4 regions of the Bacteroides intestinalis DSM 17393 genome follow, and region 2 is predicted to be linked to each of the others. Evidence: riboswitches for the same ligand, from Rfam matches in the RefSeq annotation. Region 2 holds a riboswitch; each other region holds the start of a gene.

Region 1 (3,151 bases), 2.2 Mb from region 2:
AAAGAAGACAGGGAACTGCGAAAAGTCAAACACTCCGGACATCGGCGGCGTGATGTTGATTCCATTCCAGTTGACCCGGGTTTGCGCAGCACTTCCTCCACGGAAAGAGGCTGTAGATAATGCTCCCGTGCCCAGGCTCTTAATGTAGGTAGCTGAATTTTCGGTCAATAACTCAGAAAACGAACGGGTTTTATTGATTTGCAGCAATTCAGGCTCAAGATGCGTCACTTTTGCACCGGCATTTGCTTCATTGGCATGACGTATCCGACGGGCTACAATCTGCACCTCATCCAGATTCAGGCCATAGGCAATCGTATCCTTTTTTTGAGCTATCGCATCAGTCACCAGCAGGCATGCGGCAACTATCAGGAAAAACAGTTTTCTCATAAACTTAGATTATTGAACTTCGGATGATTCAGGGAAATAGACCTGATTGGGATAAATACCAACACGGTAACTTTCAACATTTCCACTCTCTTTATAATGACGAATATAGCCACGCTGTGCCGAATAGTCCAGACAGTCGCAGATATACACTTCCCCTTGCGGACTTACTCCACAACCATACATCATATCTACTCCAGGTACATGACGATGTAATTTAAAAGTGCCATCATCCGTATTCAACGTATAAATACTTTGTTGTGAGTCATTCGGAAGACCCGGTTTGCAGGTTCGCACACTAAAATAGATCAGAGTTTTAGTAGCATCCATGTCAGTCCGGTTATAGCTGATAGTTCCGGTTACATCCCCTTCTTTGGCTTCATTCTTACTGACAAAAGGCAGTCTGTAAGTAGTCACTACCTTCTCCGTCTGCGGATCAATACACTTTAACAGGATAGCAGTAAGTTTGCCTTTATCACGTTCGTTCATCAAAGCCCATATCTTGCCATTTTTGTCTTTCAGCAATTTACAGGTTTTAGTGACTTCCTCATTATAGACTTCTTCTATCATGCGGCTTCCTTCCAGAGTAATATTGTCCAGATCGAACACATAAACCCCTTTTGCTGTAATACCCAAAAGTTTATGTTCAGACACTTCCATATATTCTACCCATTTTCTGATAACGATATATTCCAAGGGAGTACCATAAGGAGGCACGGTACGAATCCGTACCAGCTGGCTGGGCAAATCAACACCGGAGACATTGTTACTTAAAAGATCGGAAACGATAGCAGTAGTATCCGATATAGCCACAATCTGACGTGGTAATCCTGCCTGTGTATAAAGTATCGTACCTTCGGATTCGAAAGTCTTGGAATTCACAATCTCGATTTTCTTAGAATTGTTCAAAGCGATGAAGTACTTCCCATTAATCATCGTAATAGATTGTGCTACATCCCCTAACGGTCGGTTATTCACAACACGAAAGACATCGGGACTCACCATCCCGTTACGGTACAATACAGATATAGCTCCCATATTCGTACCTATTCTTCCCTCGTTCAAAACAATAGCTTCGATATTACCCTCGCCCACTCCGGCAGGAAAATCATCCTCATATTCGCAGGCGGATAATGATACCATTAGCACTGCACAACATAACCTCAAAATGCGTTTCTTCTGCATACACACAATTATTTTCCGTTATGTTTCGAGGTACGAAGTCAGAGCAATGACCTCTCATATCTATAACAATATGAGTTGAAGCAATGTGAATCTCTTAAGTTCCTTTTCCCCCGAAACTGTAGATTGCAGACTTTGCAGGCAGGTCTTCTGACTCGCTTCCTCTCCGGAAGTCCTTCCCATCCTATACGGACAGTGGACAAGTGTAGAATTTATCCGAAAAGTTTAATGAAGCTCACAGCAGTGGGTCTGTTCAGGAGTTTCACCTGATTCCCTTTTCACCTCGTTTGATAAGATATATCACGAAGCACCCGAAAGCCGGATTCTTAAATCCGAGTGCAAAGATAGACATTATAAATCATGCAAGGAAGAATATTCTAAAAAAAAAGAAAATGAACTTAATGTTTTATTCCCTCTTATAAGTTTGCTTGGTTCAGTACTCAAGGCTTTATGAATAGGCCCCGTATATTCATTATATCTGAGTCTTATTTACTCCGTGTCTTCTCCGTATCTATACGCTTGGACTTGATACGGAGTTGGTACGGCCTTGACACGGAGTTGGTATGAAGCAGACTTGCAAGAATCCCTTCCTGACAGATTTCCTAAATCTATTCCTCAAAAAAAGAGGAAGAAACGTTTGTCTGTTCCAAATAAAAGAAGTACTTTTGTGCCCGATTATTCCGCACCGGGTTCGACAAAGTGCTTTCTAAGTGATTAGAGACCACCCGACGGAGCTAACTTATACATTATATATAAGAAATGTACGCAATTGTAGAAATCAACGGTCAGCAATTTAAAGCAGAAGCTGGCAAAAAGCTGTTTGTACACCACATCCAGAATGCAGAAAACGGTACAACAGTAGAATTTGACAAAGTTCTTTTGGTAGACAAAGAAGGTGCTATCACCGTAGGTGCTCCCACCGTAGAAGGTGCAAAAGTAGTTTGCCAGATTGTATCAAGCCTGGTAAAAGGTGACAAAGTTCTCATTTTCCACAAGAAAAGAAGAAAAGGTCATCGCAAGTTGAACGGTCACCGTCAACAATTCACAGAGTTAACAATCACAGAAGTAGTAGCTTAATCAATTTAAAACAGTAAGAAGAAATGGCACATAAAAAAGGTGTCGGTAGTTCTAAGAACGGCCGCGAATCACAGAGCAAGAGATTAGGCGTTAAGATATTTGGTGGCGAAGTTTGCAAAGCTGGTAACATCATCGTTCGTCAAAGAGGTACTGAATTCCACCCGGGTAACAACATCGGTATGGGTAAAGACCACACTCTTTTCGCTTTAGTAGACGGAACTGTACAGTTCAAAGTAACCAAGGAAGACAGACGTTATGTATCTGTAATCCCCGCTGAAAGCGCAGAAGCGTAAGTTTCAGAATAAAAAATAAAGAAAAGGGATGTAATCCAATGGATTGCATCCCTTTCTTTTTATAGCAAAAACAACACCTTATTTGTTTTTTACTTATCTTTGTGCTCTCAAATCAAGATTTTAATCAAAACAAAGTATCAAGATATGCTTACCATCAAACAAATTACAGAAAACACCGACGCGGTGATCCGCGGACTGGAAAAGAAGCATTTCAA
Region 2 (3,151 bases):
TAAAGGGCGAAACTTAATAATAGAATAATGCTTTTCTTAATTAATCTAAAGACAAGTTGATAGACCATCTGCTCCATACAGGCAGATGGTCTATGCAACAGAAATGTATTCAAGAAAGAAATAACATAACAGTGTATTACTTATAATAAATATTAATTCATATAATATTAATATAGATCACATGCATCCTTTTCATTTTTTGATTGTTTATTCTAACAAAAGAAAGAAGAAGTTATGAAAAAGATTATCGTATTATTGATGTTGGTTTTCATAGGTGCATCTACAACAATCTATGCACAGGAAAGTAAAAGTGAAAGTCGTCGTGCTGAACGTAAAGCACAACGTGATGCAGAAAAAGCTCGGGAGAAAATAGAAGAAGAACGAGCATACACTGATGCAGTACAAGCCATAAAGGAGAGAAAGTTTGTATTGGAAGCGGATCGTGTAACATTCAAAAGAGGCCGTAGTGCTTTTGTTACATCCAATACCAATTTTATCCTTTTAAATGGTGACCGGGCATCCGTACAGATTGCTTTCAATGGCGCCTTTGCAGGTCCTAACGGAATTGGAGGTGTTACAGTGGATGGCACTGTAGGTGAAGTAAAAACCACCACCGACAAAAAGGGGAATGTAACTTGCAATTTTAGTGTGACAGGTGTAGGAATCTCAGCACAAGTCTCTATCAGGCTCACTCGTGGCCGCAACAATGTATCTGCCACAGTAAATCCTAATTTCAACTCGAATAGATTAACACTGGACGGTAAACTCGTTCCATTGTCCGAGTCGAATATATTTAAAGGACGGTCGTTCTAATTATTGTAATTGAACACTTGCGGCTGCAAGAGCCTGCGCTTGTACAAATGAATGTTCACACTTGTACAAGCGCAGGCTCTCGCAGCCGCAAGTGTTTTTTTATGAGAGTTACAGTACTCTTACTTTCCGCTCCATCGACTTAATCTATTTTCCACTTCTTCAGTAGACACAACCTCTTTACACTGCATCTGTTCCAAAGCATTATCAATCTTATCACGCAGTTCAAAAGAAAAGTATAGAACATCATCCGGACAACGATTATTTAATAATGCCTCAATGTCTTCTAATAGCCGTTCATCGTTTACCGCCATTAGGCGTTGAAACAAAAGTTGTTTACGTTCTCCTGTCGTCATAAAGTACCGTATTAATTACATACTACAAATATAGAGTTTTTATTTATGATTCATCCTTTCGATGTTTTTATACATACTTCTGCTTTCCTAAACATAAAAGCCTAAAATACTTTTCCTTATCTAAAGATATGTTTATCTTTGTACCCGCTTAGGTGATGTGAAGTGTGTTCAACACTCCACATAAAAGGGAATCCGGTGAGAAACCGGAACAGTGCCCGCTACTGTAAAGCCTTAATTTTGTTTCAGATAACGCGAAACAAAAAACGGGAAGTATTCATTGAAGAACTTCCAGAAACCACTGTCCAACAAATGGGAAACCAAGGATGGGAAGGTTACTTTCCGTAAAGGCTGAGTCAGGAAACCTGCCTGGGTAATCACATAATTAACGCCGTCTCGGGGTCAAGAAGGCAAGTATTAATTCTTATTTATCAATCAATGAAGAAACAGAATTGGCTGTTCATCCTCATGGGAGGATGTGTAGCAATGAGTGCATCTGCACAAGAGACAAAACAGAGTCAAGACCTGAGTGTAGAACTTAATCCCGTTGTAGTAACAGGTACAGGTACGCATCACAGACTGAAAGACACCCCAACACCAGTGGAAGTAGTAACAGCGAACGACATTAAAAAGGCTGGAATTACAGATTTCCGTGAGGCGATGACTGCTTTGGTTCCGTCGCTGTCTTTCTCTACCAACTCAATGGGAGACTACCTTATGCTAAACGGACTGTCGAACAAGTATGTGCTTATACTTATTAATGGCAAAAAGCTAACAGGAGACAGCAGTAACAACATCGACCTGAACCGCATTGACATGAGTAACGTAAAACGTATTGAAGTCCTGAAGGGTGCCGGTTCCGCTCTTTATGGTAGTGATGCTATTGGTGGTGTAATCAATATCATTACAAACCAACCGATAAATGACATAACAGTTACCAGCAATACAAAGGTAGAAGAGCGTGGACAATTCACCCAGACTGCCAACGTAGACATCAAAACAGAGAAGTTTGCTTCTTATACTTCTTATCAACGTCGTCAGGCCGATGGTTGGACTCTCACACGTGTAGATGCAGATGGTGAAGCGAGAGACCAACATGATGCTAACGCTTTCTATACGGACAATTATACCCAGATGTTTCAATTTACACCGAACGACAAACTGTCAATGTATGTTGAAGGTAGTTATTATGACCGTACAGTTAAACGTCAGCCCGAATACCTGAAATACAATCTGACATACGATGCATACAGTTTAGGAGCAGGAGCTAAATATAATTTCAACAAACGTTCTTATATCCAGTTTGATATTAAGAATGATAATTACGATACCAATTATCTGTACACCAATGAGGATGGAGATAACAAGGTTGGAGACGAAGTGCGTCAGAAACGGCAGCACTATTATAGCGGAAACCTGAAGTCATTATTCCGCTTTACGGAAAATACCCGTACCATATTCGGAGTGGAATATATACAGGAAACTCTGGATCGACCTTCATTCAACGTTGATGAACGCGCATACACTTGGGCTACCTATGCACAAGAAGAAATCACTTTGTTTAAGAACTTACAGATACAGGCAGGATTGCGCTATGTATATCACGAAACAGCCAAGAGTAACGTTACACCCAAACTTGCCGTAATGTATCGTTTGGGCGATTTTACCATTCGCGGACAATATTCGGCAGGATTCCGTGCCCCAGGACTTGATGAGCTATACAAATACTCTTATTCTCAAAGAGGAACCAGAGCAGGAACATTAAGTGCCGGAAACAAGAATCTGGATGCAGAGAAAAGCAACTATGGCTCCATCAATTTAGAGTTCAATAAGAAATGGTTAACAGTGGGAGTAACCGGATATATCAACGAGTTACGCGATATGATTGTAGCGCGTACCGTTAAACTATCCGAATTTTCAGAGGCTGAACAAGCAGCTTTCCAGGAAATCGCAAACGAATTATATGGTGGCAATGCCAAGCTGGGTAA
Region 3 (3,151 bases), 3.1 Mb from region 2:
CTACTGAAAGGCTTAGATAGTCGATAAATTCCAATGAAGTAGAACTCCACGTTGTACCTACATTGAATTGCCGGGTAACTTCAGGCTTTAAATTATGGTTGCCAATTACCAGATAATACAAATCATTGAATGTCGGTGTACGGAAGATATCTTTGTATGAAGCTCTGAAACGTAGACCAAAATCAAATGGTTTCCACGACAGACTGACAGCGGGGGAAAGGCGTTTACGGTCTGCAGCAGCTTTTCCTGTCCGTACATTCTCTGTAATATAAGTATTCAGCAGGGAAGCGGTAGCAGAAAATCGGTTGCTTTTATAGTGTGTGGCTATTGCTGTTAAATAGGTGAAACGTTCCGGATATTGATTGTTCTGTAAAGTCGTTGACAAATAGTTATAGGCGAAATCCTGTGCTAATGAGAAAGATAACCCTTTCACCGGTTCGTTCCATAGGGTAGCGGATAAGTAAGTCTCAGTCTGGCGGAAACGATTGTCTGTAATACCGGAAGATTCATTATTATAGTCCCGGTTCCAGCTGAAGTTAAATTTTCCACTTGCTTGTAGTTTCCATTTCTCAGAGAACCGATTCTCATACTTCAATTGGCCGAAGTAATTACGGTCATATAGTCTTTCGGCAGCATACGGATTGTCATAAATTACTCCGCCGGGTAACCCTCTTTCCGAATCAAAGAGATAAACTTTGGCTTTCAAATCCTGTTTCTCATTCAGAGTTACAAACAAATTTAATTCTGCCCGATAAGTCTCTATATCACTATTGTTTCGTTTGGAGTCAATCAGTTTGTTCCCATTCCACATTTTGAAAGGATAATTGCCGTCTGCTCGTAAATAATCAGCATGGGCAGAAAGACTGAAACGGTTACTTAATTTTTGAGCATAAAATAAAGAAGGATTAGCAAGCCCGTAAGAACCGGTTTTCATATTTGCAAGCAACCGTAAAGGTCTGTCACTAAAGTCCGGACGTGCGGTTTCGATACTTAAAGCACCGGCAGAGGCAAACATCTTTGCTGTCTGGTAAATATTATCACTCTGCCCAATGCTGAGTGCCAGTTCAGAAACATTGTCTAACGAAAAACGGGAGATATCTACCTGCCCTGACTGACAATCACTGACTGTCACTCCGTCATAGCTGACTGCTGTATGTTGCGCTCCCAAACTGCGTACAGAAACAGTCTTTAATCCACCAACTCCACCATAATCCTTAACGCTGACTCCCGAGAAATGGCGAACTGCATCGGCCACATCCGATACTCCCAAACGTTCCATATCAGTTTTCTTCATCTGTTGGAGCGGGGCGGTTGCTGAGAGAGCCGGTGGTACACGCCGACCTTTTATCCCCACTTCCGGAATTGCATGTACTTTTCCTGTAATGGAGTCTCCCACCTGTTGTGCTTGCAGGCTGGCGCAAAGCCAACATACAAAGCAAAACAAATAAAACCGTAGCCAGATGTACCGACATAGATTATCTTTTATCATATATAGAAAGCTATAAAAATAGATACACCTCATGCCCTTTCCTCGAAGGCATAAGAAATGATCGGTTTTGCAGGTCTTCTGACTTACTCCGGATTTACCGCCTTCCCACCATACGAATATTGGCAGTGGCACAGGTGATTGGCAAATCCTGCAATAGGAGATCACAGCAGCGGGACTGTTTGGGAGTCACACCCAATTCCCTTTTCATGGAGTATACCGAAAGGCATACTCCAACAAAACCGGGAGCAAAGATAAGAAAGATTTATGTTTAATTTGTAATGTGGTGCAGTATTTTATAAATTTATGCATTTATTCTAACAGAGTAACTTAATAGAAAACTAATACTATAATGCTTATGCTAAAGAAAACTATTGCTGCGCTAAGCCTACTCAGTATCCTTGCAGCTTGTCAGAATGATGAGAACCCTCCTCAACCGGAACCTAAACCACGTCAAGACATCAATCTCACCCGTGTGGAACAAGCTTTAATGGACAAAGGTACAGACTTTGCTTTCCGTTTCTTCGATCAGGTGTGCAGTACCGAAAAGGAAAAGCCGAATGTCTTTGTGTCTCCATTGAGTGCATCGCTTTGCTTATCAATGATTACTAACGGAGCTTCGGGCAATACGCTTACTGAAATGCAGAACGTATTGGGATTTCCTGCCGCTTCTTTCTCTCTTGATGATCTGAATAACTATAATCAAAAACTAACTTCAGCTTTATTGGATTTGGATAATACCACTCAATTAGGAATTGCCAATTCTATCTGGATAAAGGAAGGTTTTAAGGTTTACGACTCCTTTGTGGATGTGAATAAGAAAATGTACGATGCACAGGTGCAGGAGCTTGACTTTGCATCTCCCACAGCGAAAGATGTGATAAACCAATGGTGTGCCGAGCAGACGAATAATTGTATAAAAGAGGTTATACAGAGAATACCGGAAGATGCACGTATGTATTTGATTAATGCACTCTACTTCAAAGGTATCTGGAAGAGTCAATTCCAAAAATCGGATACTCGCCAGGAAAATTTTACTAATTCTGATGGTACTGAGCAGAAAGTGAATATGATGAATCAGACAGAAACGTTTAATTATGCTCAGAACTCAGCATTCTCCATCGCAGAATTGCCGTATGGTAACTAAGCTTTCAGTATGGTGCTCTTATTGCCTGCCGTGGATAAGACTTTGGATGAGAGTTTGTCCGAGTTGACTTATGAAAACTGGAAAGAGTGGAATGCAGCTTTGTCGGGCAGACAATTGCAGGTTAAACTTCCCCGTTTCAAAGTGGAGTATAACAAGATGCTCATAGAGGATATGGTTGCTATGGGGATGAAGGATGCCTTTGATGGTTATAAGGCTGATTTCTCTAAAATGTCGGCAGCCGAGTTATATATTGGTCTTTTGCAGCAATTTACTTATGTAAATGTAGATGAGGAAGGCACTGAAGCAGCAGCTGTTACAGTTGGTGGAATGTTTGAAACTTCCGTTGGACCATCTACTCCTATATCTTTCTATGTAGACCGTCCTTTTGCTTTTGTGATTAAGGAAAAGAGTACGGGAGCAATTCTCTTTATGGGGAAAATTACGAAACTGTGATTTGTTATGCTATTTATAAAGAAAGCGAAGAATCAACTCCTTCAATTGCCGGAGTTGGTTCTTCG
Region 4 (3,151 bases), 670 kb from region 2:
CTCTATGAGGGCTACATCATACGTTCCGCCCTCCCCTACGACCTGAACCTTGTAAGACACCTTGCAGCAGACCAGCACTACATCTGGTTTACCCTCATCGTATCATTACTATTAATTTTCATCTTCTACAAATTCACCTCTAAACTGGGGACAGCCATCAATCAGCTACGTGAGTTTGCCAAACGTGCTGACAAGAATGAGCCTGTGGAAACAGATATGCAATCCGCCTTCCCGCACAACGAACTGGGAGAGATTTCACAGCATATCATCCAGATATACAAGCGACTGCGGGAAACCAAAGAGGCGCTATACATTGAACGGGAGAAATTGATCACCCACTTACAAACCTCGCATGAAGGATTGGGCGTATTCAATAAGGACAAGAAAGAAATCCTGGTCAACAACCTGTTCACACAGTACAGCAATCTGATTTCAGACTCCAACCTGCAAACAACAGAGGAAATATTCTCCATCAGTGAGTTCCAGAAAATCACGGATTTCATCAACAAAGCTCCCAAGCGTCCGGGCAAGGAAGAAAAGCGTATGTCTATCAGCATCAATAAGAATGGACGTATGTTTATTGTGGAATGTATTATATTCCAGGATTTAAGCTTCGAGATATCCATCAATGACATCACTCAGGAAGAAGAGCAGATCCGCCTGAAACGCCAGTTGACGCAAAACATCGCACATGAACTGAAGACTCCGGTCAGTAGCATACAGGGATATTTGGAAACCATCGTCAACAATGAAAACATTTCCCGGGAGAAGATGCAGACATTCATAGAGCGATGTTATGCCCAAAGCAACCGGTTAAGCCGACTGCTACGCGACATCTCCGTATTAACGCGTATGGACGAAGCCGCCAACATGATCGACATGGAGAAAGTAGACATCAGCCTGTTGGTAGGCAATATCGTAAACGAGGTATCCTTGGAACTGGAAGAAAAGCATATCACCGTAGTCAACTCCCTAAAACCGAAGATACAACTACGGGGAAATTACTCCCTGCTATACTCCATTTTCCGCAACCTGATGGACAATGCCATTGCTTATGCAGGCACGGATATACGCATCAACATCAGCTGTTTCCGCGAGGACGAGAACTTCTACTACTTTAGTTTTGCCGATACCGGCGTGGGCGTCTCTCCCGAACATCTGAACCGCTTATTCGAACGCTTCTACCGGGTGGATAAAGGACGCTCACGCAAACTGGGCGGTACAGGATTGGGATTGGCTATCGTAAAGAACTCGGTAATCATCCATGGAGGTACCATTTCGGCCAAGAACAACCAAGGGGGCGGATTAGAATTCGTATTCACCCTGGCAAAGGAAAAGTAAGAAACGGTTTGCACTAACCACTTTTTTCCTTATCTTTGCGATGCATTGGTTTACTGTCTTTGTTCGGAGACGGTAATTAAAAGGGAATCAGGTGCAAGTCCTGAACAGTCCCGCTGCTGTAAGTTTCATGATAGGTTGCAGGCAAACTACCAATAGCCACTGGAAGTCCGCTTCCGGGAAGGCGCCTGGCAACAGAAACAAGTCAGAAGACCTGCCATGCACTGTTTTTATCACTGCTTTCGAGGAAAAAGCGTTGAGTCTAAATGAAACGGGCAAATCGTCCCCTCATTTCATTCATCCACTCTGCTTCAAAGAAAGTAAGGAACAATAAACTCTGCCAAGTTTATTTGAATGGTGTCCGGTCGAAGGGATTTCGCCCGGACATTTTATTCTGTAACTTTCCCAAAACAAATTTCATCATCCGCGTGTTATACATACAGTAAACAATCAATACGAAGAGTTATGGAAGCAGATTATAAACTGATCGACAATGAAGAACGTCACCAATATGAGTTCCATGTCGATCAATATACTCCAAAGATTGAGTATATAAAATCAACGAATGGGGAGATTTACCTGACACACACCGAAGTACCCACTCAACTGGGTGGTAAAGGCATCGGCAGCCAGTTAGTAGAAAAAGCATTAAAAGATATAGAAAAACAAGGACTTAGATTAGTACCTCTCTGCCCGTTTGTAGCGGGATACATTCACAAACATCCCGAATGGAAAAGAATTGTAATGAAAGGTATTCACATTCAATAATAAATAGTTATGAATATAAAGAAAGAATATACGAACGGGGAAGTGACCATCATCTGGCAACCCGGCCTGTGCCAACATGCAGGCATTTGTACCAAGACCCTTCCGAATGTGTATCATCCGAAAGAAAAACCGTGGATAACGGCTGAAAATGCAACGACGGAAGAATTGATCGCTCAAATCAAGAAATGCCCGTCAGGAGCATTAAGTTACAGAATGAATAACGAGAAAGAAGATAAATAAAAGAAATGAGGTTACCCCTTCAATATATGAATTCGGGTAACCTCATTTGTATTATGAAAAAGAAAGTAGTTATGTACGTTCCAATTGAACAGTGAAATGACGCATCAGGGGAGCCTCCCAAGTAATACGGACTCCATTAGTAATACTTTCACGACGGTCGAAAACATTCTTCAACGCTACTGCTATCACGTTCATGTGATTATCCGTATATACGCGGCGGGGAATAGCAAGACGCAATAAATCCAATCCGGTAAAACGGTTCTCACGAGTAACCGGATCACGGTCTGCCAGAATATAACCGATTTCACATCCTCTGATACCGGCTTCAAGATACAATTCAACCGTTAGAGTCTGTGCCGGGAATTCATTCTTCGGTACATGCGTCAGTACCTTCGTTGCATCCACAAAAATGGCATGTCCGCCTGCTGGACGCTGATAAGGAATACCGTATTCATCCAACTTCTTTGCCAGATATTCTACCTGACGGATGCGGGTTTCCAGATTATCAAATTCCGTATTCTCATCCAGTCCTGTGGCAAGTGCATTCATGTCACGACCATTCATACCACCGTAAGTAAGATACCCTTCATATTGCACGCAAAAGCCTTTGGCACCTTCGTACCAATCTTTTTTTCGTGTAGCAATGAAGCCTCCCATATTGACGATACCATCCTTCTTGGCACTCATAGTCATACCATCTGCCAGTTCGAACATCTCTTTCGTAATTTCCTTGATTGTTTTACCGCTATAGCCATCTTCACGCATTTTGATGAAGTAAGCATTTTCCGCAAAACGTGCGGAGTCA

Evidence for each region. Region 2 has a riboswitch for cobalamin ahead of BACINT_RS10955 (TonB-dependent receptor plug domain-containing protein). Riboswitches for the same ligand answer to the same signal wherever they lie in the genome.
Region 1: it holds a riboswitch for cobalamin, as region 2 does, so the genes downstream of both, BACINT_RS19855 (DUF5074 domain-containing protein) here and BACINT_RS10955 (TonB-dependent receptor plug domain-containing protein) in region 2, are expected to answer to the same signal.
Region 3: it holds a riboswitch for cobalamin, as region 2 does, so the genes downstream of both, BACINT_RS23180 (TonB-dependent receptor plug domain-containing protein) here and BACINT_RS10955 (TonB-dependent receptor plug domain-containing protein) in region 2, are expected to answer to the same signal.
Region 4: it holds a riboswitch for cobalamin, as region 2 does, so the genes downstream of both, BACINT_RS13580 (GNAT family N-acetyltransferase) here and BACINT_RS10955 (TonB-dependent receptor plug domain-containing protein) in region 2, are expected to answer to the same signal.

The regions. Positions count from the first base shown of each region.
Region 1 covers NZ_ABJL02000008.1:2,582,424-2,585,574, forward strand. Annotated here, with positions in the region: gene BACINT_RS19850 (TonB-dependent receptor plug domain-containing protein) at 1-387, opposite strand, end outside; gene BACINT_RS19855 (DUF5074 domain-containing protein) at 397-1,569, opposite strand; cobalamin riboswitch at 1,689-1,896, opposite strand; gene rplU (50S ribosomal protein L21) at 2,326-2,643, shown strand; gene rpmA (50S ribosomal protein L27) at 2,667-2,936, shown strand; gene serS (serine--tRNA ligase) at 3,081-3,151, shown strand, end outside.
Region 2 covers NZ_ABJL02000008.1:357,372-360,522, forward strand. Annotated here, with positions in the region: gene BACINT_RS10940 (mucoidy inhibitor MuiA family protein) at 1-28, shown strand, start outside; gene BACINT_RS10945 (DUF4251 domain-containing protein) at 235-813, shown strand; gene BACINT_RS10950 (hypothetical protein) at 933-1,166, opposite strand; cobalamin riboswitch at 1,300-1,550, shown strand; gene BACINT_RS10955 (TonB-dependent receptor plug domain-containing protein) at 1,602-3,151, shown strand, end outside.
Region 3 covers NZ_ABJL02000008.1:3,452,721-3,455,871, reverse strand. Annotated here, with positions in the region: gene BACINT_RS23180 (TonB-dependent receptor plug domain-containing protein) at 1-1,489, opposite strand, end outside; cobalamin riboswitch at 1,541-1,743, opposite strand; partial or broken gene BACINT_RS23175 (serpin family protein) at 1,845-3,086, shown strand.
Region 4 covers NZ_ABJL02000008.1:1,025,464-1,028,614, forward strand. Annotated here, with positions in the region: gene BACINT_RS13575 (sensor histidine kinase) at 1-1,341, shown strand, start outside; cobalamin riboswitch at 1,370-1,574, shown strand; gene BACINT_RS13580 (GNAT family N-acetyltransferase) at 1,804-2,106, shown strand; gene BACINT_RS13585 ((4Fe-4S)-binding protein) at 2,116-2,346, shown strand; gene BACINT_RS13590 (tryptophanase) at 2,416-3,151, opposite strand, start outside.